Regions from separate parts of the Streptomyces sp. NPDC051173 genome, predicted to be linked through region 2. Evidence: riboswitches for the same ligand, from Rfam matches in the RefSeq annotation. Region 2 holds a riboswitch; each other region holds the start of a gene.

Region 1 (7,401 bases), on a different contig from region 2:
GCGGCCTTGTTCCGCGGGTTGTCCACCGCCTTCGGCGGGGCTCCCTGCGGGGAGCGTCCTCAAACGCCGGACGGGCTGGATGTATGGACGTAGTCCGTAGCTTGCGGCCCGCAGATCACGAGCCACGGTCCGGAAAATCAGCCCGTCCGGCGTTTGAGGACAGCGCGCGAAGCGTGCTTCGGGGTCTGGGGCGTAGCCCCCTCACGCGGCGGAGCCGCACATCAGACGCAGCCGGGAAGGGGCGGGTCGGGGAAAGCCCCCGGCAGGGTCTACGCGCCGCCGAACGCGGGCCGCTCCGGGTCGAAGGACGCCATGCCCTCCGCAGGAGAAGACGCCTCCGCGAAGTGCCGCCGCGGAATGCGCCCCGCCCGGTACGCCAACCGCCCCCCCTCGACCGCATGCCGCATCGCCTCCGCCATCAGCGCCGGGTCCTGCGCCCGGGTGACCGCCGAGGCGAGCATCACCGCCGAGCAGCCGAGCTCCATCGCGATCGCCGCGTCCGACGCCGTGCCCGCGCCCGCGTCCAGGATCACCGGCACCCCCGCCCGCTCGGTGATCAGCTGGAAGTTGTGCGGGTTGCGGATGCCCAGGCCGGAGCCGATGGGCGAGCCCAGCGGCATGATCGCGGCGCAGCCGACGTCCTCCAGACGGCGGGCGAGCACCGGGTCGTCGTTGGTGTACGGCAGGACCGTGAAGCCGTCGTCGACCAGGATCTCCGCCGCTTCCAGCAGCTCGACCGGGTCGGGCAGCAGCGTGCGCTCGTCGGCGATCACTTCGAGCTTGACCCAGTCGGTGCCGAGCGCCTCCCGGGCCAGGCGGGCGGTGAGCACGGCCTCCCCGGCGGTGTAGCAGCCCGCAGTGTTCGGCAGGACCCGGATGTCGTGCCGGGCCAGCAGCGACAGCACCGAGCCCCGTACGTTCGTGGCCAGCCGGCGCATCGCGACGGTGGTGAGCTCCGTGCCGGAGGCGAGCAGCGCGCGCTCCAGGACGTCCAGGCTGGGCGCGCCGCCCGTGCCCATGATCAGGCGGGACGTGAAGGCCGTGCCGGCGATGGTGAGCAGATCGTCTGCCATGAGGACTGATCAGCCTCCCTGCACCGCGGTGAGGACCTCGACGCGGTCGCCCTCGCCGAGCGTGGTGCCGGGCCACTGGCCGCGCGGTACGACGGCCTCGTTGAGGGCGGCCGCGACGCCGCTGTGCGCGGTGGTCAGAGTGCCCACCAGGATGTCGAGGGTCAGGCCCCGGGGCACCGAGCGGCTCTCGCCGTTGAGGCTGATGCCGATGTGGGCCTCGGGGCTGTCGGTGGGGTCCATGGGGTTCATACGGGCAGCTCCTGGAGCGTGTGCGAGAAGCGGAGGGGAGAGAACGGGCGGGCCTCGTCCGACAGCCGTCCGGTGGTCAGCGCCTCGGCCATCACGTCGCCGGTCAGCGGCGTGAGGAGCACGCCGTTGCGGTAGTGGCCGGTGGCGACGAGCAGGCCGGGCAGGGCCGTGGGGCCCAGCAGCGGGGCGTTGTCGGGCGAGCCTGGGCGCAGCCCGGCGCGTGTCTCCACCAGGGGCAGCTCGGTGATGCCGGGCACCAGCTCATGGGCGTCGCGCAGCAACTCGTAGACGCCGCCTGCGGTGACGGTGGTGTCCCAGCCGAGCTCCTCGGTGGTCGCGCCGACGACCAGCTCGCCGTTCTCGCGCGGCACCAGATAGACGTGGCCGCCGCGCACGACCGCCCGCACGGTCCGCGACAGGAAGGGCGCGTAGGCGTCGGGCACGCGCAGCCGCAGGACCTGGCCCTTGACCGGGCGCACCGGCGGCAGGACGTGCTCGGGCACGCCCGCGAGGGCACCGCTGCGGCTGCCCGCCGCGAGCACGGTCCGGCCGGCCCGTAGGCGGGTGCCGTCGGCGAGCTCGGCGCCGGTGGCCCGGTCGCCGGAGAGCAGCAGCCGTACGGCCTCCGTGCGGTGGAAGGTGACCCCCGCCCGTCCGCAGGCCGTCAGCAGGGCCCCGGCGAGCCGCCGGGGGTCGGTCTGGTGGTCGCCGTCCACGCGCACGCCGCCGCGCACGCCCGGTGCGAGCATCGGCTCCAGCCGGCGGCACTCGCGCCCCGACAGCCACTGGGCGTCCAGCCCGCACCGCTGCTGCAGGGCGTGCAGCTCCCGCAGGTGGGCCCGGTCGTCGGCGTCGAGGGCGACGGCGAGGGTCCCGCAGGCGCGGTAGCCGGTGTCCTGGCCGCTCGCCTCCTCCAGCTCCGCCGTGAAGTCCGGGTAGCGCCGCGCGGACGCCAGGTTGAGCGCGAGCAGCTCCTGCTCGCCGTAGTGCAGCTCGGTCACCGCGGCCAGCATCCCGGCCGCCACCCCGGCCGCGCCGCCGCCCGGCGCGGGATCCGCGACGGCGGTGCGCAGGCCACGCTGCGCGGCACGCCACGCCGTGACCAGACCGATGACACCGCCGCCGACCACGAGGACGTCGTACGTCCCCGGTGACGCTGTTGAAGACGCGTGCATGGGCGTCCAGCCCCTCCCTTCGCCGGCATGACCCGGATCAGGTTCGTACGGTCGGAGGCCGGCCAGCCTCCCTCTCAGCCCGGTCCGTCCGGGCTCCCGCGAGTGCTTGTACAGCGGCCACCCTAGTACGCGCCGCGAACCGTCCGGAAGGCCGGACGGAGGCGGCCGAGGGGGGCGTGCGCGGCGCCGGGGCGCGCCAAACACCATGACGTTGTGTCAGAGGTCTCGCTACGCGGTGCTCCGGTCAGGACCGGCCGCCGCCCTAGAGTTGATCGGGTGAGCGAGCACCGGAACGAACCGCAGACCACCAGTGACCGGCGCGCCGTCATCGTCGGCGCCGGAATGGCCGGGGTGCAGACCGCCGTCGCCCTGCGCGAGCAGGGCTGGACCGGCACGATCACCCTGTTGGGCGCCGAGCCCCACCGGCCCTACGACAGGCCGCCGCTCTCCAAGGCCGTGCTGCTGGGCAAGGCGGAGGGGTCCGCCTTCGAGGTGGACTTCGCCTCCCTCGGCATAGACCTCGAACTCGGCCGGGAGGTCACCCGGCTGCGGGCCGACGAGCACCTGCTGGACACCTCCGAGGGGCCCGTCCCGTACGACGTGCTGGTCATCGCCACCGGCGCGCAGCCCGTCGAACTGCCCGGCAGCGCGGGCATGCCGGGCGTGCACCTGCTGCGCACCCTGGACGACGCGGAGCGGCTGCGCCCGGTGCTCGCCGGGCAGCGCGACGTGGTGGCGGTCGGCGCCGGGTGGATCGGCGCGGAGTTCGCCACCGCCGCGCGCGAGGCGGGCTGCCGGGTGACCGTCGTCGAGGCAGCGGACCGGCCGCTGGCCGGAGCCCTGCCCGCCGAGGTCGCCGCCCACATGGCCGCCTGGTACGCCGACAGCGGCGCCCGCCTGCTCACCGGCGCGCGCGTGGCCGCCGTGGAGCCCGGCGCCGTGGTGCTGGCCGACGGCACCCGGCTGCCCGCGGACGCCGTGCTCGTCGGCATCGGCGCCCGCCCGGCGACGGAGTGGCTGGAGGGCTCGGGCGTCGAGCTGGCCGCCGACCGCTCGGTGCTCACCGACGACCGGCTGCGCACCTCCGTGCCCGGTGTCTACGCGGTCGGCGACTGCGCGTCCTTCCCGTCCGCCCGCTACGGCGAGCGGCTCCTGGTCCACCACTGGGACAACGCCCTCCAGGGCCCGCGCACGGTCGCCGGGAACATCGTGCACGGCACGGCCGAGGGGCCGGTCTACGACCCGGTGCCGTATTTCTGGTCCGAGCAGTTCGGGAGGTTCGTGCAGTACGCGGGCCACCACGTCGAGGGCGACGAGCTCATCTGGCGCGGCGACCCGACGGGCGCCGCCTGGACGGTGTGCTGGGTGCGCGGCGAGGTCCTCGTCGCCCTCCTGGCCGTCGGCCGCCCGCGCGACCTGGCCCAGGGCCGCAAGCTCATCGAGCGCGGCGCGGTCATCGACCGGGAACGGGCGGCGGACGCCTCGGTCCAGCTGAAGGCGGCGGAGGTGTGAGGACCCCTGACGGCGCGGGCCCCGGCGGGCCCGCCCGCGGGGGTCCGCACGACGCGCCGCCGACAAGGTCGGGTCAACCTGGCTACCGACTGTCAGTCCCAGATGGCAGGCTTGTCCCGTGACCGAGATTGACGCAAAGATCGATGCTCTCGTCCCCGCCTGGCTCAACCTCCCCGACATCGCGGAAATGCTCGATGTCGAGGTGACGCGTGTCCGGCAGCTGGTCAAGGAGGGCCAGCTGATCGCGGTGCGCCGTGGCGAGAACCGAGTGCTCCAGGTGCCCGCCGAGTTCATCGGCGGCGACGGCAAGGTGATCAAGGGCCTCGCCGGCACCTTGACGCTGCTGAAGGACGACGGCTTCAGCGACGAGGAAATGCTGGAGTGGCTCTTCACTCCGGACCCGACCCTGCCCGGCACCCCGGCGCAGGCCCTGCGCGAGAATCGTGGCACGGAGGTGAAGCGCCGCGCCCAGGCGCTCGCCGTCTGACCCGTCCGCAGGCGCTGTAGACGCCGAGAGAGAACCGTCCGGTGTGCGGGCGGGGGCCCCGTGCCCCCGCCCGCACACCGCCGACCCGGGGGGACCCACCCGATGTCCGTCACCGCGCGCGAGCGGCTCGCCGACGCCCGGCTGTATCTGTGCACCGACGCCCGCAGGCGCCAGGGCGACCTGCCGGAATTCCTGGACGCGGTCCTCGCCGCCGGGGTGGACGTCGTGCAGCTGCGCGACAAGGGCATGGAGGCGGGGGAGGAGCTGGAGCACCTCGCCGTCTTCGCCGACGCGGCCCGCCGCCACGGCAAGCTCCTCGCGGTCAACGACCGCGCGGACGTCGCCCATGCCATCGGCTCCCAGGTGCTGCACCTGGGCCAGGGCGACCTCCCCGTGCCCGCCGCCCGCGCGATCCTCGGCGACGAGGTGCTGATCGGGCGCTCGACCCACGCCGAGGCGGAGGTGGACGCCGCCGTCGCCGAGCCGGGTGTGGACTACTTCTGCACCGGCCCCTGCTGGCCCACCCCGACCAAGCCGGGCCGGCACGCCCCGGGCCTGTCCCTGGTGCGCTACGCCGCCGCGCTGAAGCCCGCGCGGCCCTGGTTCGCCATCGGCGGCATCGACGCGGCCAATCTGGACGAGGCGCTGGAGGCGGGCGCCCGCCGGGTCGTCGTCGTCCGCGCGATCACCGAGGCCGACGACCCCGCCGAGGCCGCGGCCCGGCTCGCGAAGCGCGTCCGCGCGTACGGAGCGTGACCCCCGGCGGTGTGACGCCGCCGGCACGCCCCGTCACGGAACGGTCAGAGAATGGCCGGTCAAATGTCAACGGGACATGAAGAGACTGTCCAGAAAGTGGACGAGAGACCGGCTAATCGGTCATATCGCAAATGAGGGTTGGGGCTGCGCGGAACCGCTGGTTAACTTGCCGGTATGGCCCTTGGTACAGCCTCCACCAGGACAGACCACGCCCGCACGGTGCGTGAGCTGCTCGCCTCCGGTGAGCAGTCCTATTCGTTCGAGTTCGCGGCCCCGAAGTCCGAGAAGGGCGAGCGGACCCTGTGGAACGCCATCCGGCGGATCGAGGCCGTCGGACCCACCTTCGTCTCCGTGACCTACGGCGCGGGAGGCTCCTCCCGTGAGGGCACCGTGCGGGCGACCGAGCGGATCGCCACGGACACCACGCTGACGCCCGTCGCGCACCTGACCGCCGTCAACCACTCGCTGGCCGAACTGCGCAACGTCATCGGCCAGTACGCCGACGCCGGGATCCGCAACATGCTGGCCGTGCGCGGCGATCCGCCCGGCGACCCCATGGGCGAGTGGGTGCGCCACCCCGAGGGCGTCGGCTACGCCGCCGACCTCGTCCGGCTCATCAAGGAGTCCGGCGACTTCTGCGTCGGCGTCGCCGCGTTCCCCGAGATGCACCCGCGCTCCACCGACTGGGAAACCGACATCGGTCACTTCGTGGACAAATGCCGGGCGGGCGCGGACTTCGCGATCACCCAGATGTTCTTCTGTCCGGAGGACTATCTGCGGCTGCGCGACCGGGTCGCGGCGGCGGGCTGCGAGACCCCGATCATCCCCGAGATCATGCCGGTCACCAACATCCGGCAGATCGAGCGGTTCGCCCAGCTCAGCAACGCCGCCTTCCCGCCCGAGCTGGCCGAGCGGATCCTCGCGGTGAAGGACGATCCGGCCGCTGTACGCTCGATCGGGATCGAGTACGCCACCGAGCTGTGCTCACGGCTGATGGCCGAGGGGATCCCGGGTCTGCACTTCATTACCCTGAACCACTCCACGGCGACGCTGGAAATCTACGAGAATCTGGGACTGCACCAGCGGTCCTGACGGCTGTTCCCCTGGCGACAGCCGCACGAGAGGGGCGTAAATGGGCTGGACGGTCCTCTACATCGCGTTCGGCGTCGTCGCGCTCTGGCTGCTGGGCGAGGTGCTGCTCCAGTACAAGGCGCGACTGCGCTGGAGGCTGCTGGCCTTCGTCGGCTTCCTCGGCGTCGTCGCGGGCGTGGTCCTCTCGTCCGTGCCGGTCATCGCGGTGGGCGCGGTCGCCTTCGCGATCGGCCAGACCTATGTGACGCTCTCCTTCCGGCGCGGGTTCTCCGCGGGCTGGGCGATCCGCCGCGACAAGGACGCCGAGTCCGGCGGGCGGCCCGCCGCCGAGGAGAAGGGCCGCGCCGGGCGGCGCCGCAAGGCCGGCCGGAAGCCCCAGGCCGCGCCGCTCCCCGAGCCCGCCGCCGAGACGGCCACGATGCCGCGGATCCCGGAGTCCGACGACACCCCGGACCTGCTCCCCAACGCGGCCCACCAGCCCGCCCCGCCGTACGGCGGCTACGACGAGACGGCGTACCTCCCGCCCGTGCCCCCGGGCCAGGACGCGGGCGGTTTCACCCCGTACGAGAACACCTACGGCACCCAGGGCGCGCCGTCCCACGACGGTCAATTCGACTACGGGCAGGGGCAGTACGCCGCCTACTCCGACCCCTACATCGGCAGCCGCCCGCCGGCGCAGGAGCAGTACGACGCGTACGGGCAGCCGCAGTACGGGTCCTATCCCCAGCAGCAGTACGGAACGGGCGCGTACTCCGCGGAGGCGTACGCCCCGACGCAGCAGTACGACATGGACACCCCGCCGGGCGGCGTGTGGGTCCCCCAGCAGCGGGACACCGACGCACCGCCTCAGCCGCCCCTGCCGGGGCACGGGCCGGGCCACGACGGGCAGCAGTACCGCTACTGACCTCTCACGCGTGGGGCGGGCCGGGTTCCTCCGGTCCGCCCCACGCGCGTGAGGGCGGCGCTACTCCGAGCCGCGCCAGTCCGCCCCCGAGACGATCAGCCCCGCCACCATCGCGCCCGACATCCCCGCGTGGGCCAGCCCTCCGCCGGGGTG
Region 2 (7,401 bases):
GCCCTGCTGAGCATCAAGCTCCTGGGCATCCGGCTGACCAAGCCCGAGTGGGCGTCGATCGGTGTGGTCTGCTCCGCGCTGGTGCTGCTGGCGACCGCCGCGGGCCACGAAGGCGGCGGTGACGCCGCGCGGTCCACCCACTGGTGGCTGCTGGTCATCTCGGTCGTGCTGATGGGCGGCGGCACGGTGGCCGTGCGCCTGATGGGCTCCCGGGCCGCGATCCTGGCCGGCCTGCTCTCCGGCCTCGGCTTCGGCGCGATCGGTGTGGGCGTGCGCATCCTGGACGGCATCGACCCGTTCGACCTGCCCACCCTGCTCGCGGACCCGGCCCTCTACGCCATCCTCATATCCGGCGCCGTCGGCATGTACCTGCACACGGTCGCCCTCCAGATCGGCTCGGTCAACGGCGCCACCGCGGCCTTGGTCGTCGGTGAGACCGTCCTGCCGGGCATCATCGGCGTCCTCCTGCTCGGCGACAGCTCCCGTCCCGGCTTCGCCTGGGTCGCGATCCTCGGCTTCCTGCTGGCGGTGACCGGCGCGGTGGCGGTCGCCTGGTTCGGCGAACCGGAGGGCGCGCCCGCGGCGGAGGAGGAACCGAAGGAACTCCAGCCGACAGCGAGCGGCTGACGCTCCGGCGGACCCCGGCGGACATACGCGAAGAACGGGCCGGCCGCCTGTCCCCCACGGACAGGCGGCCGGCCCGTTCCCGTACGGTCAGGAACCGCTCAGCACCACCACGTCGTCGGCGCGGAACACCACGCCCACCCGGTCACCCGCGTCCGGCGCGTCCCGCAGCCCGCACGCGGCCTCCAGCTCCGGGCCCTCCGCGGGCCGGAGCAGCACCACCACGTGGTCGCCCCGGAACGTCCGCCCGGTGACCGTGCAGGGCAGCCCTTCCGGCTCCGGTGCCAGGCGCACACCAGCGGGCCGTACGAGCAGACGGCACCGCCCGTCCGGGGTCCCTGCGGGCACCGGGACCTTGCCCCACACCGTGTCGGCGCGCTGCCCCGAGACCGTCGCCTCCACCACGTTGTCGAAGCCGAGGAAGCGGGCGACGAACTCCGACGCCGGCCGCTGCCAGACGTCGAGCGGGCTTCCGGCCTGCGCGATCCGGCCGTCCCGCATCACCACGACGCGGTCGGCGAGCGCGAACGCCTCACCCTGGTCGTGGGTGACGGCCAGCACCGTGGTGCCCAGGCGTCCGAAGAGCTCCCGCAGCTCCACCACCAGCCGCTCGCGCAGGCTCCGGTCGAGCTGGCCCAGTGGCTCGTCGAGCATCAGCAGCCGTGGCCGCGGGGCGAGCGCGCGGGCGAGCGCGACGCGCTGCTGCTCGCCGCCCGACAGCGCCGCGACGGACCTCCCCTGGGCGCCCGGCAGCCCCACCATGTCGAGCAGTTCGGCCACCCGGCGCTCCGCCTCGGCGCGGCCGGTCCCGCGCATACGCAGCCCGAAGCCGACGTTGCCGGCCACGTCCCGCTGCGGGAAGAGCTGGTGGTCCTGGAACATAAGGCCCACCTCACGCCGGTGCGTCGGCACGCCTGTCTGGTCGTTCCCGGAGAGGAACACCCGCCCGGCGTCGGCCCGCTGCAAGCCGGCGACCACCCGCAGCAGCGTGGACTTGCCGCTGCCGCTCGGTCCGAGCACGCACACCGTCTCGTGCTCGGCCACCTGGAGGTCGACCGCGTCCAGTGCCGCGCGCTCGCCGAAGCGGACGGTCACGTCGTCCAGTCGCAGCAGGGACATCTAGAACTCTCCCGAACGGTCGGTGCGGACGCGCTCCAGAACCAGCAGCGCCACCGCGCACACCAGCATCAGGATCGTGCTGAGGGCCATCGCCTGGCCGTAGTTGAGCTCGCCGGGCCGGCCGAGCAGGCGGGCCACCGCCACCGGCAGCGTCGGGTTGTCGGGCCGGGCGATGAAGACGGTCGCCCCGAACTCGCCCAGTGACACGGCGAACGCGAAGCCGGCCGCGACCGCCAGAGCGCGGCCCACCAGCGGCAGGTCGACCTCCCGCCAGGCACGCAGCGGTGAGGCACCGAGCACCGCGGCGGCCTCGCGCAGCCGGGCGTCCACCGCGCGCAGCACGGGCAGCATGGTCCGCACGACGAACGGCACGCCCACGAGGGCCTGCGCGAGCGGCACGAGGATCCACGACGTGCGCAGGTCCAGCGGCGGCTCGTCCAAGGTGATCAGGAAGCCGAAGCCGACGGTCACGGCGGAGGTGCCGAGCGGCAGCATCAGCAGCGCGTCGAAGCCGCGGACGAGCTTCCCCGCACGCCGGGTGAGGGCGGCGGCGGCCAGACCGCCCACGACCACCGCGATGCCGGTGGCCGCCAGCGCGTACGACAGCGAATTGCCGATGGCCTCCAGCGGGGCGACGACGAACGTCCCGCCGTTGTCCCCCGCCGAGGCGAGGGCGCGGTAGAAGGCGAGGCCGTAGCCGTCGGGGCCGTCGAAGGAGCGCAGGGTGAGGACGACGAGCGGCAGGAGCACCAGCAGCGCGATCACGGCCAGGACGGAGCCGAGCAGCGCCCACTGCGCGGCACCACGCGGCCGCCGGGCGGTGCGCGCGGCGTCGACGAGCCTCAGGGCGGACTCCCTGCGGCGTACGGTCCGGCCGTGCACCACGAGCAGCACGGCCACCGCGACGAACTGCACGAGGGTGAGCACGGCCGCGGTCGGCAGGTCCAGCAGCTGCGCGGTCTGCTGATAGATCTCCACTTCCAGCGTGGAGTAGCGCGGGCCGCCCAGGATCTGCACGACGCCGAAGGAGGTGAAGGTGAAGAGGAAGACCATCAGCGCCGCGGCGGCCACGGCGGGCGTCAGGGCGGGCAGCGTCACCCGCCGCCAGGCGGTGAACCGGCCGGCTCCCAGCACCCGCGCCGCTTCCTCCTGGCGCGGGTCGAGCTGCGCCCAGAGGCCGCCGACGGTCCGTACGACCACGGCGTAGTTGAAGAAGACGTGGGCGAGGAGGATCGCCCACACCGTGGTGTCCAGGCGCACGCCCCACAGCTCGTCCAGAAGCCCGCCGCGCCCGAGCAGCGCCAGGAACGCCGAGCCGACGACGACGGTCGGCAGGACGAAGGGCACGGTGACCACGGCCCGCAGCAGCTGTTTGCCGGGGAAGTCGAAACGCGCGAAGACATACGCGCCGGGGAGCGCGAGGGCGAGGGTCAGCGCGGTGGAGGCGAGGGCCTGCCAGGTGGTGAACCACAGGACGTGGCCGATGGCGGGGTCGGTGACGACCTCGCCGATGCGGCCGAACTGCCAGTGCCCGCCGTCCTTGAGCCCGCGGGAGACGATCGCGGCGACGGGGTAGGCGAAGAAGACCCCGAAGAAGGCGAGCGGCACGGCCATCAGGCCGAGCCGCACCGCCGTCGGCCGGAAGGACCGCCGGGACCGCCCGGAGGCGGCCAGCGGGCCCTGGGGCGGCTTCTCCGTGACGGCTACTTCAGGACGATCGAGGACCATGCCTTGACCCACTGCTCGCGGTTCTTGGCGATCTTCTCGGGGGCGAGCGTCGCGGGGTCGGTGACCTTCGCGCCGTACTTGGTGAACAGCTCCGGCAGCGCGGCGTCCTGGGCGGCGGGCTTGACGAACATGGTCAGCGGCATGTCCTCCTGGAACTTCTTGCCCAGCAGGAAGTCGATCAGCGCCTTGCCGCCCTCGGTGTTCTTCGCGCCGGACAGCAGTCCGGCGAACTCGATCTGGCGGAAGCACGTGCCGGTCGCGACGCCGGTCGGGGCCTCCTTCGGCTCCGGCTTCACGTCCATCACCTCGGCGGGCGGGCTGGAGGCGTAGGAGACGACCAGCGGCTTGTCGCCCTTGGCCTTGCGGCCCGCGGCGGATCCGGAGAAGCGCTGGTTGTACGCCTGCTCCCAGCCGTCGACCACCTCGACGCCGTTGGCCTTGAGCTTCTTCCAGTAGTCCTGCCAGCCGGCGTCGCCGTACTTCGCGATGCTGCCGAGCTGGAAGGCCAGGCCGGGCGAGGACGTCGCGGAGTTCTCCGTCACCAGGAGGTTCTTGTACTCCGGCTTGACCAGGTCGTCGAAGGACTGCGGCGGGGCCAGCTTGTGGTCGGCGAAATACGCGCGGTCGTAGTTGACGCAGATGTCGCCGGTGTCGATCGGGGTGACGCGGTGCTGCGCGGCGTCGAGCTGGAGGTCCTTGGGGACGCGGTCCAGGCCCTTGGCCTCGTACGGCGTGAAGAGGTCCTTGTCCAGGGCACGCGACAGGAGGGTGTTGTCGACGCCGAAGAAGACGTCGCCCTGGGGGTGCCTGGCGGAGAGGATCGCCTGGTTGACGGCCGCTCCGGCGTCACCGCTCTTGACCGTCTTGACGGTGTAGCCGCTCTGCTTCTCGAAGTCCTTGAGCACGCTGTCCGAGATCTGGAACGAGTCGTGCGAGACCAGGGTGACGGTCTTGCCGTCGGCCTTGTCGGAGCCGCCCGAGCCGCAGGCGGCCAGGGCGGGCAGGCCGAGCGCGACGGCGGCCGCCGCGCCGAGGGCACGCCGGAGGTTGGTGTTCATGGTGCGTCTGACTCCCTACGCCGGTATGACCCGGATCAGGTCCGAGGGTCTGCGGCCCGTGCCGCACTCTCAGCGCTCTCGCGCTCCCCTGTCGGATTGTTCATTTGTGCGTTCGTCTGTGCGCTCGGATGCGCGAAGGCACCGTATCAGTGCCGCACCGGGGCCACGCTCAGCGCTCGGCCGCCGCCAGCTGTCCGCACGCGCCGTCGATCTCCTGGCCACGGGTGTCGCGGACGGTCACCGGCACGCCGTGCGCGGCGATCGCCTGGACGAACGCCCGCTCGTCCTCCGGCCGGGAGGCCGTCCACTTCGAGCCCGGGGTGGGGTTGAGCGGGATGAGGTTGACGTGCACGCGCTTGCCCTTGAGGAGCCGGCCGAGCAGGTCACCGCGCCACGCCTGGTCGTTGATGTCACGGATCAGGGCGTACTCGATGGAGATGCGGCGGCCCGACTTCTCCGCGTACTCCCAGGCGGCGTCGAGGACCTCGCGGACCTTCCAGCGGGTGTTGACCGGCACCAGGGTGTCGCGCAGCTCGTCGTCGGGCGCGTGCAGCGAGACCGCGAGGCGGCACTTGAAGCCCTCGTCGGCGAAGCGGTGCATCGCGGGGACCAGGCCGACGGTGGAGACGGTGATGCCGCGCTGGGAGATGCCGAGGCCGTCGGGCTCAGGGTCGGTGAGCCGGCGGATGGCGCCGACGACCCGCTTGTAGTTGGCGAGCGGCTCGCCCATGCCCATGAAGACGATGTTGGACAGGCGCGCGGGCCCGCCGGGCACCTCGCCGTCGCGCAGCGCGCGCATGCCGTCCACGATCTGGTGCACGATCTCGGCGGCCGACAGATTGCGGTCGAGCCCGGCCTGGCCCGTGGCACAGAACGGGCAGTTCATCCCGCAGCCGGCCTGGGAGCTGATGCACATGGTGACCCGGTCGGGGTAGCGCATCAGCACCGACTCCACCAGCTTGCCGTCGTGCAGCCGCCAGAGGGTCTTGCGGGTGGTGTCGTCGTCGCACGAGATGTGCCGGACGACACTCATCAGCTCGGGCAGCAGCTCGGCCGCGAGCTTCTCGCGGGAGGCGGCGGGGATGTCGGTCCATGCCGCGGGGTCGTGCGCGTACCGGGCGAAGTAGTGCTGCGACAGCTGCTTCGCGCGGAACGGCTTCTCGCCGATCGCGGCAACCGCCTCGCGGCGCTCGGCGGGCGAGAGGTCGGCAAGGTGCCGCGGGGGCTGCTTGGCCCCGCGCGGCGCGACGAAAGTGAGTTCTCCAGGTGCAGGCATGGTCCTACCAGTGTCGCAGACGTGCGGAGAGGGGCCCGCCGTCCTGTGGACAACGAGCCCCTCACCGAGGAAAGCGCAGGCCGGAGCCCTATGCGCTGCCGACGAAGACCACCATCAGCAGCCACACCACCGGGGCGGTGGGCAGCAGGGAGTCCAGCCGGTCCATGATCCCGCCGTGGCCGGGCAGCAGGGCACCCATGTCCTTGATGCCCAGGTCACGCTTGATCATGGACTCACCGAGGTCGCCCAGCGTGGCGCTGACCGCGACGGCGAGGCCGAGCAGCAGGCCCTGCCACCACTTCCCGTCGTCGATCAGGAAGCGCATGCACAGCGCGCCCGCCACCATGGCGAACAGGACGGCCCCCAGCAGGCCCTCACGCGTCTTGCCTGGGCTGATGCGCGGCGCCAGCTTGCGCTTGCCGAACTTCCAGCCCACCGCGTACGCACCGGTGTCGCTGACGACCGTCAGGATCAGGAAGGTGAGCACCCGCCACGCGCCGTCGCCCGCGGCCAGCATCAGGGCCACGAAGGTGGCCAGGAAGGGCACGTAGAACGCCGCGAAGATGCCCGCCGTGACATCCCTGAGATAGCCGTCCGGCGGCTCGGGCATCCGCCACACGAGCACGGCGAGCGCGGTGAAGGCCATGGCCACCCACGCGCCCTCGGCACCGCTCGCGTAGCCGGCGATGACCATGGCGGCACCGCCGAGCGCGAGCGGCACCAGCGGGGCCTTGACGGCCTTCCGCTCGGCGAGGCGGGAGGTCAGCTCCCACAGCCCGACGACGACGGCGACGACGATCACACCGAGGAAGACGGGCTTGTAGATGAACAGGGAGGCGAGAATGACCGCGCCGAGGCCCAGTCCCACCCCTATCGCGGCCCGGAGATCGCGGCCGGCGCTCTTCTTCCCGGCCTTGGGCGCCTGGGGGACTGCAGGCTCCGGGGCAGAATCCTGGGGCCGGATGTCGGGCTCCTGTTCATCACGGAACAGAGGGCCGCGCAGGTGGGCGGCCCCCTCGTCACGGTCGTCCTGGTCTCCGCCTGAGGAGGGCACGATGGGCATGGGCCGAGTCTGCGCCGCGGCGCCCGCCTCATGCACAGGACCCGCCGGGCCCGGGCGCACGTCCCCTCCGAGCGAGGGGGAGGGTCCGCGGTCGGTGGACCCCCAGTACCCGGCGCTCGACGGGGCCCCCCAGGATGTGTCGTTCATCAGACCTCGAGGAGCTCGGCTTCCTTGTGCTTGAGCAGCTCGTCCACCTGCGCGACGTACTTCGCGGTGGTGTCGTCGAGCTCCTTCTCCGCGCGGCGCACCTCGTCCTCGCCGGACTCCTTGTCCTTGACGAGCTTGTCCAGGGTGTCCTTGGCCTTGCGGCGGATGGAGCGGATCGAGACCTTGGCGTCCTCGGCCTTGGTCTTGGCGACCTTGACGTACTCCCTGCGGCGCTGCTCGGTCAGCTCCGGGAACGTCACCCGGATGATGTTGCCGTCGTTGCTCGGGTTGACACCGAGGTCCGAGTCGCGAATGGCCTGCTCAATATTGCGCAGTGCGCTCTTGTCGAAGGGCGTCACCACGGCCATGCGCGGTTCCGGCACCGA
Region 3 (7,401 bases), on a different contig from region 2:
GGGGGACCCCGGGATCCCGTAGGGGGTCGCTCAGGGACGGACGGGGGCCACGGGGCCCCCGCGGGCCCACCGGGCCGTCCTAGCATCGAGAGCGAGGCCGGAGCAGTTCCGCTCCGGCTCCATCGAAGAGCTCCACGAAGCGGAAAGCAGGGACGACGACATGGGTGAGAAGGGGATTTTCGCAGGACTCCCGTGGTGGGTGAAGTGGATCGCCGTGCCGGTCCTCGTCCTGATGGTGTTCGGCGGCCTGATCATGACCGCGCTCGGTTTCGTCATCGCGCTGCTCTTCAAGGCGCTGCTGCTGGTGGCGCTCGTCGGTGGCCTGATCTTCGTCGTCAGGAAGTTCACGTCGTCCTCGTCGTCCAAGGGCGACTGGTAAGGCGTCCCATCGGTGTGCGGGAGACAGGAGTACGTCACCCGCACCGGCCCCCGGCACCGCCTTCCGACTGTCGCCCGCGGTCGGTGTTGACGGCTGTGGCGAATTCTGCGCCGTTAAACGCCCGGAACGACTCCGCCCCGTAGTCGAGTCGCTACGCTCCAGAGTCATAGAGCTCGTAAGCTCACTCTCGATCTCTATCGGTATCTGAAATATCACTCCCTGTGATCCATGGATGCCGTCGGATGACGGAGTCTATGGCCATAAGGAGCCAATCCCGGCCAAAACGACGAATCGGGGCATTGGGCGATGCGTGAAACGGTTCAGGCAGAAGTAATCATGACGTTCCTCGTCTCCGAGGAGCTGTCCTTCCGGATTCCGGTCGGGCTGGTCTACGACAGCAGTGACCCTTATGCGGTGAAATTCACCTTTCACCTGCCCGGGGACGCCCCGGTGACCTGGGCGTTCGCCCGGGAGCTGCTGCTCGACGGACTCAGCCAGCCGTCCGGCGAGGGCGATGTGCACATCGCCCCCGCCTCCACCGAGCACCTCTCGGACGTCTTCATCCGGCTGCAAGTGGGCTGCGAAGGGGCCCTGTTCCGGGCCGGGGCGGCGCCTCTCGTGGCGTTCCTCGACCGGACCGACCGCATCGCACCCCTCGGCGAGGAGCGCTCGGTCGCGGACTTCGAGTACGACCTCGCGGCCGCTCTCGACAACATCCTCGCCGGCAACCCCGAGGGACAGAACGCTGGTTAGCGGCCCGGAATGCCTCCCTCGTCCTTCTGGACCGGCACCCGCTCCGGGCGGGGCGCCGCGCCCTGCGGCGCGGCCGCGGACCCCGGGCCCGCCGGGCTCCCCGTAGTGCCGTTGCCGTTGCCACCGGCGCCGTTCGCCGCCGGGCCGCCGAGGCCGTCCGCCCCCGGGCCCTGTGCCGTGCCCATGCTCGCGAGCAGCTGCCGCGCCAGGCCCAGGCCCGTGCCGCCCATCGTCAGGGCCTTCGCGAAGAGGTCGGACATGCCGTCCGCCCCGTTCAACAGCACCATATGATCGACGTTTCCGAAGGCCGCCGCCCCGGCCCGCACGATCTCCGGCCAGTTCTCGGCCAGTTGCTGGGCGACCACCGCCTCCTGGTTCTCCGCGAGGGCAGCCGCCCTGGCCTTGATCGCCTCCGCCTCGGCCAGACCCTGCGCCCTCGCCGCCTCGGCCGCCGCCAGACCCTTGGCCTGCGCGGCCGCGGCCTCGGCCTCACCGGTCGCCCTCGTCGCCGCGGCGGCCGCGGTACCGCGCGCCTCGGTGGCCTCCGCCTCCGCGCCCGCCGCCGTCTTCACCCGCGTCGCCTCGGCGGCCGCCGCCAGCTCCGTCTCCCGGGCCTTCGCCTGCGCCGCGGAGATCCGGGCGTCACGCTCCGCCTCGGCCAGCGTCCGCTTCTCGTACGCCGCCGCGTCCGCCGGCTTGCGGACGTCCGCCTGGAGCTGCTGCTCCTTGCGCTGCGCCGCGAGCTCGGCGACCCGCGTCTCCTGGACCACGACCTCCTGCTGCGCCGCGGCCTCCGCCAGCGGACCCGCCTGCCGGGCCTTGGCCGCCGCGCTGTCCCGCTCGGCCTGATAGCCGGCCCGGAGGATCTCGCTGTCCCGGGTCGCCTCCGACATCCGGGCCGCGGCCTGCTGCTCCGCCTCCGTGGCCAGCCGGTCCGCCTCGGCCTGGGCGATCCGGGCGTCCCGGTGGACCGCCGCCGCGTGCGGCGCGGAGAGGTTCTTGATGTAGCCCGTGGGGTCCTGGATCTCGTGGATCTGCAGGGAGTCGATGATCAGGCCCAGCTTCTCCATCTCGGAGCCCGAGGCGGCCCGGGTCTCACCGGTCAGCCGCTCGCGGTCGCGGATCATGTTCTCGACCGTCAACCCGCCGACGATCGAGCGCAGGTGACCCGCGAAGACGTTGTGCACCCGGTCGCCCATGTGCTTCTGCTGGTCCAGGAAGCGGCGGGCCGCGTTCGCGATCGACACGAAGTCGTCGCCCACCTTGAATATCACCACGCCGTGCACCTTGAGCGGGATGCCCTGCTGGGTGACGCAATCCACGTTCAGCTCGGCCTCGTTGAGATCCAGCGACAGCTTCCGCACCACCTGCACCCCGGGCAGCACGAGCGTGCCGCGCCCGGTGACGATCCGGAAGCCCATGCCTTCCTCGAGGCCCTCGGTGCGGTGCTTGGAACCGGAGATGACCAGCGCCTCATTGGGCTCGGCCACCCGCCACATCAACTTGAACAGCCCGATCACGACGGCGACGCCGATGACGACGACCCCCGCCACGATGCCGATGAGCATCGCTCATCCCCCCTTTGACGGCTCCTGGGTGCGGAGCCCTGTGATCGAAAGTGTGCTCCTGCGCAGGCCAGTGGTGAAGAGGCCCGGGCGTCTTGGCGCTTTCTTGACGCCTGGTGCCCCGCGAACCCCCGCTCACACCGGGCGAATCAGCCGTAGGCGGCCGCCACATAGACCGTGCGCGGCGGCTGATACTCCACGATCACCACCACCGTGCCCCGCTCCAGGCGCTCGCCCGCCTCCACCGCGTACGCCAGGAACGCCTCGGCACCGCCCCTGACCCGCACGATCACCTCGCCGACCAGCCCCGGGCCGACCGTCCCCGTCACCCTGCCCTGCTCCCCGATCACCGGCTCCCCCTCCCGCGATCACTTCGCCCGGCGGCGCTTCCCGCCCCGGGACGCCCCCCGCGCCCTCGGGCCGCTCCTCGCCCGCGTCTTCGTATTGTGCCGGTCGGCACTGACAACGAGCGCCGCCAGCGCGGTCGTCACCGGCACCGAGGCCACCAACCCGATGCTGCCGACCAGCGTGCGCACGATCTCCTCCGCGACGATCTCGCTCGTCGCGACCCGCCCGATCCCGCTGTCCGCGATCGAGAACAGCAGCATCAGCGGCAGGGACGCGCCCGCGTACGCCATCACCAGCGTATTGACCACCGACGCGATGTGGTCCCGTCCGATGCGCATCCCCGAGCCGTAGAGCTTGCGCCAACTCGCGCTCGGATCAGCCTCCTTCAGCTCCCACACCGCCGACGTCTGCGTCACCGTGACGTCGTCGAGCACACCCAGGGAGCCGATGATGATCCCGGCGAGCAGCAGGCCGCGGATCTCGATCTCCGGATAGAGGCCGTGCACCAGGCCGGTCTGGTCGTCGGTGTCGCCCGTCAGGTGCGCCCACTGCGTGAACAGCGCGCCGAGCAGCCCGATGAGCATCAGGGACGTGAGCGTGCCGACGACCGCCACGGACGTCCGCGCGTTGAGGCCGTGACACATGTACAGCGCGATCAGCATGATCGCGCTGCCGCCGACCACGGCCACCAGCAGCGGGTCGGAACCGTGCAGGATCGCCGGGAGGATGAACATCGTCAGCACGCCGAAGCTGACCACCAGCGCGACCAGCGCGAAGACCCCGCGCAGCCGGCCGACCACCACGACGGCCAGCGCGAACAGTCCGGCGAGCAGCGCCATGGGCAGCGTCCGGTCCACGTCGGTGACCGCGTACTGGAGGTTCTCGGGTGCCTTCGGCGCGTACGCCAGGAGGACCTCCTGGCCCACCGTGTAGTGGCGCGAGGCGCTCGGCTGCACGAGCTCGGTGAAGGTGCGGCCCTTGTCCGGGCCCGAGGTGACCTCGATCTCCGACTTCTCGCACGGCCCCTGCGCCGCCGGCGGGCCGCCGCCCGGCTGCGGGGACTGCTGCTGCGGCGTGGCACCCGCCTTGGCGCAGTCGATCTCCTCGATCTTCACCACCCGCCCCGACCGCGTCTGCTGGTCGAGGCCGAGGCCGGAGTGCTTGTGGGGAGGCGCGCCGCCCGGCCACATCACGATCAGCCCCGCGAGCACCGCGACGGCGAAGGGGATGAGCACGGCCGCGATCACCTTGCGCAGGTGCGCGGAGACGGGCGTGGGCGGTCCGTGGCTGTGCGAGTGGCCGTGGGAGTGCCCATGGGCATGCCCGTGGGATCTCGGGCGGGGGACGTCGGCGGGGGCTTGCGGTTCCGTGGGGGTCACGCCCCGCATCATCGCAACCCCCTCTGGTCCTCCGGACGGGGGAAGCGCTAGCGTGGTGGCACCTTTGCAATCGCGGGAGCTCGGAGCACCGGGCTGAGAGGGCGCTGACCTCCGTACGGCTGGCACGTACGGGAATCGCTGCGTCGACCGCCGAACCTGTTACCGGGTAATGCCGGCGTAGGGAGTTCTGGTCTCATGACCTCGCAGGATGCACGCACGTCCGAAACCGGTCCCATCGGCTGGCACAAGGACTACGTGACCGGCTCGCGGCCGGACCTCAGGGTTCCGGTGCGGCGGGTGCATCTCACCAACGGGCAGGACGTACGGCTGTACGACACCTCCGGCCCGTACACCGACCCGGCCGTCGAGACGGACGTCCGCCGTGGCCTCCTGCCGCTGCGGGAGAGCTGGATCATCGGCCGCGGCGACACCGAGGAGTACGCGGGGCGCCCGATGCGCCCCGAGGACGACGGCCTCAAGCACACCTCTCCGCGCGGGGGGCTGAAGAACCTCGACGCGGTCTTCCCCGGCCGCCCGCGCCAGCCCCGCCGGGGCCGGTCCGGCGCCGCGGTGACCCAGCTCGCGTACGCCCGGCGGGGTGAGATCACCGAGGAGATGGAGTACGTGGCCCTCCGGGAGAACGTCTCCCCGGAGACCGTCCGCGAGGAGATCGCGGCCGGCCGGGCCGTGCTCCCCGCCAATGTGAACCACCCGGAGATCGAGCCGATGATCATCGGCAAGAAGTTCCTGGTCAAGGTGAACGCCAACATCGGCAATTCCGCCGTCACCTCCTCGATCGAGGAGGAGGTCGAGAAGATGACCTGGGCGACCCGCTGGGGCGCCGACACGGTCATGGACCTCTCGACCGGCCGCAACATCCACACCACCCGCGAGTGGGTGCTGCGCAACTCCCCCGTGCCGATCGGCACCGTGCCGCTCTACCAGGCCCTGGAGAAGGTCGACGGCAAGGCCGAGGAGCTCACCTGGGAGATCTACAAGGACACGGTCATCGAGCAGGCCGAGCAGGGCGTGGACTACATGACCGTCCACGCGGGCGTGCTGCTGCGCTACGTCCCGCTGACGGCGCGCCGCAAGACCGGCATCGTCTCGCGCGGCGGCTCGATCATGGCCGCCTGGTGCCTGGCGCACCACAAGGAGTCGTTCCTCTACGAGAACTTCGAGGAGCTCTGCGAGATCCTCGCCTCGTACGACGTGACGTACTCCCTCGGCGACGGCCTGCGCCCCGGTTCCATCGCGGACGCCAACGACGAGGCGCAGTTCGCCGAGCTGAGGACGCTGGGCGAGCTCAACACGATCGCCAAGCGGCACAACGTGCAGACGATGATCGAGGGCCCGGGCCATGTCCCGATGCACAAGATCAAGGAGAACATCGACCTCCAGCAGGAGATCTGCGAGGAGGCGCCGTTCTACACGCTCGGCCCGCTGACGACCGACGTCGCGCCCGCGTACGACCACATCACCTCGGGCATCGGCGCGGCGATGATCGCCTGGTGGGGTACGGCGATGCTCTGCTACGTCACGCCCAAGGAGCACCTGGGCCTGCCGGACCGCGATGACGTCAAGACCGGTGTGATCACGTACAAGATCGCGGCCCACGCGGCGGACCTCGCCAAGGGGCACCCGGGCGCGCAGGAGTGGGACGACGCGCTGTCCGACGCCCGCTTCGAGTTCCGCTGGGAGGACCAGTTCAACCTGGCGCTCGACCCGGACACGGCACGCGCCTTCCACGACGAGACGCTGCCGGCGGAGCCCGCGAAGACGGCGCACTTCTGCTCGATGTGCGGGCCCAAGTTCTGCTCCATGAAAATTAGCAGAAGCATCACAGAGCAGTTCGCTCCTGACCTGGCAGGTCCGGCCAGTGACAAGGAGATCGAGGCGGGGATGCTGGAGAAGTCCAAGGAGTTCGCGGCGGCGGGGAACCGGGTCTACCTGCCGTTGGCGGAGTAGGTTCGACAACCTGGCGGAGGGGGCTCCGTCGTTGGGCCCCCTCCGTAGATGCGATCTTCCTGGCTTGTGCTGATCACGCCCAAGTGGGCGTGCGCTGACCTCGGGTGCGCTTGCGTTGTCGGCTGTGCTGCCGTCCCGCTGTCCGCTACGCGGGAACGCCGTGTTCGAGGTACTGAGTTTGGGCCTGTCCGCGGGCCTTGATCGCCTGCTTCACGCGACGTGCCAGCCTCGGGATCAAGAGCTCGTCGAGGGCGTCCACAGGGTGGTACTCGGCACCCAGTAGCTCGGCCAGGTCAAGCCTGATCGCGTCGTGCTCGTCCTGCTGGAGTTGCCCGCCGTCGAAGATGTAGAGGATCTTGTCGCCCTCGTTCTCGCTGGGCGCCCAGTCCACCACGAGCAGGGAGCCGATGGGCGGCGTGATGCCCAGCTCCTCCAGGACCTCGCGCCTGCACGCCGCAAGCGGAGACTCGCCCGTCTCGATGTAGCCGCCGGGGATCTCCCACTTGGGCTTGTACGAGGGACGGACCAGCAGCACGTGCCCTTGGTCGTTGAAGAACAATGCCCCTGCTGCCATGCGAGGGCGGGCCATGCGCTGTTCCTGCTCGGTCTCCGTCATGTGGCGAGCCTACTGAGTCAACTTCCTGGCCCTGTGGCTACTCCGTTCTCTCCCCTGGCGTCGCGCAGCGTGTGAGACTCGACCTGGCGTAGTAACGGGAGGGCGACGATGCGCGGCATGACCGATCACCGGGCGTTCGGCGAGCGCGTGAAGTTTTACCGGGAGCGGCGGGGGCTGCACCAGTGGCAGCTCGCGGAGCTGCTGAACCGGTCCGAGGACTGGGTCTACCGCGTCGAAGCCGGCCGCATCCCGGTGAACAACGTCAAGATGCTCATGGATTTAGCCGACGCGCTGCTTCCCGCGGAGCGCTGAGGCGTTCAGCCGCACGGTCCGAGAGGCCCCGGCCGGTGCCGGGGCCTCTCGCGTGTGCCGTGCGGCGGTCCGGCGGTCACC

The links. Region 2 has a riboswitch for thiamine pyrophosphate ahead of AB0435_RS04895 (thiamine ABC transporter substrate-binding protein). Riboswitches for the same ligand answer to the same signal wherever they lie in the genome.
Region 1: it holds a riboswitch for thiamine pyrophosphate, as region 2 does, so the genes downstream of both, thiO (glycine oxidase ThiO) here and AB0435_RS04895 (thiamine ABC transporter substrate-binding protein) in region 2, are expected to answer to the same signal.
Region 3: it holds a riboswitch for thiamine pyrophosphate, as region 2 does, so the genes downstream of both, thiC (phosphomethylpyrimidine synthase ThiC) here and AB0435_RS04895 (thiamine ABC transporter substrate-binding protein) in region 2, are expected to answer to the same signal.

Annotation. Positions count from the first base shown of each region.
Region 1 covers NZ_JBFBBD010000022.1:72,467-79,867, reverse strand. Annotated here, with positions in the region: gene AB0435_RS15015 (thiazole synthase) at 270-1,073, opposite strand; gene thiS (sulfur carrier protein ThiS) at 1,083-1,322, opposite strand; gene thiO (glycine oxidase ThiO) at 1,319-2,497, opposite strand; TPP riboswitch at 2,495-2,607, opposite strand; gene AB0435_RS15000 (FAD-dependent oxidoreductase) at 2,840-4,009, shown strand; gene AB0435_RS14995 (Rv2175c family DNA-binding protein) at 4,128-4,496, shown strand; gene thiE (thiamine phosphate synthase) at 4,599-5,252, shown strand; gene metF (methylenetetrahydrofolate reductase [NAD(P)H]) at 5,427-6,344, shown strand; gene AB0435_RS14980 (hypothetical protein) at 6,385-7,248, shown strand; gene AB0435_RS14975 (NAD(P)/FAD-dependent oxidoreductase) at 7,309-7,401, opposite strand, start outside.
Region 2 covers NZ_JBFBBD010000005.1:34,284-41,684, forward strand. Annotated here, with positions in the region: gene AB0435_RS04880 (hypothetical protein) at 1-627, shown strand, start outside; gene AB0435_RS04885 (ABC transporter ATP-binding protein) at 715-1,743, opposite strand; gene AB0435_RS04890 (iron ABC transporter permease) at 1,744-3,357, opposite strand; gene AB0435_RS04895 (thiamine ABC transporter substrate-binding protein) at 3,447-4,529, opposite strand; TPP riboswitch at 4,525-4,629, opposite strand; gene rlmN (23S rRNA (adenine(2503)-C(2))-methyltransferase RlmN) at 4,699-5,805, opposite strand; gene AB0435_RS04905 (phosphatidate cytidylyltransferase) at 5,894-7,015, opposite strand; gene frr (ribosome recycling factor) at 7,015-7,401, opposite strand, start outside.
Region 3 covers NZ_JBFBBD010000001.1:74,709-82,109, reverse strand. Annotated here, with positions in the region: gene AB0435_RS00370 (DUF5326 family protein) at 161-379, shown strand; gene AB0435_RS00365 (SsgA family sporulation/cell division regulator) at 686-1,132, shown strand; gene AB0435_RS00360 (SPFH domain-containing protein) at 1,129-2,700, opposite strand; gene AB0435_RS00355 (hypothetical protein) at 2,847-3,047, opposite strand; gene AB0435_RS00350 (YibE/F family protein) at 3,066-4,424, opposite strand; TPP riboswitch at 4,487-4,626, shown strand; gene thiC (phosphomethylpyrimidine synthase ThiC) at 4,620-6,392, shown strand; gene AB0435_RS00340 (NUDIX hydrolase) at 6,538-7,008, opposite strand; gene AB0435_RS00335 (helix-turn-helix transcriptional regulator) at 7,117-7,320, shown strand; gene AB0435_RS00330 (hypothetical protein) at 7,397-7,401, opposite strand, start outside.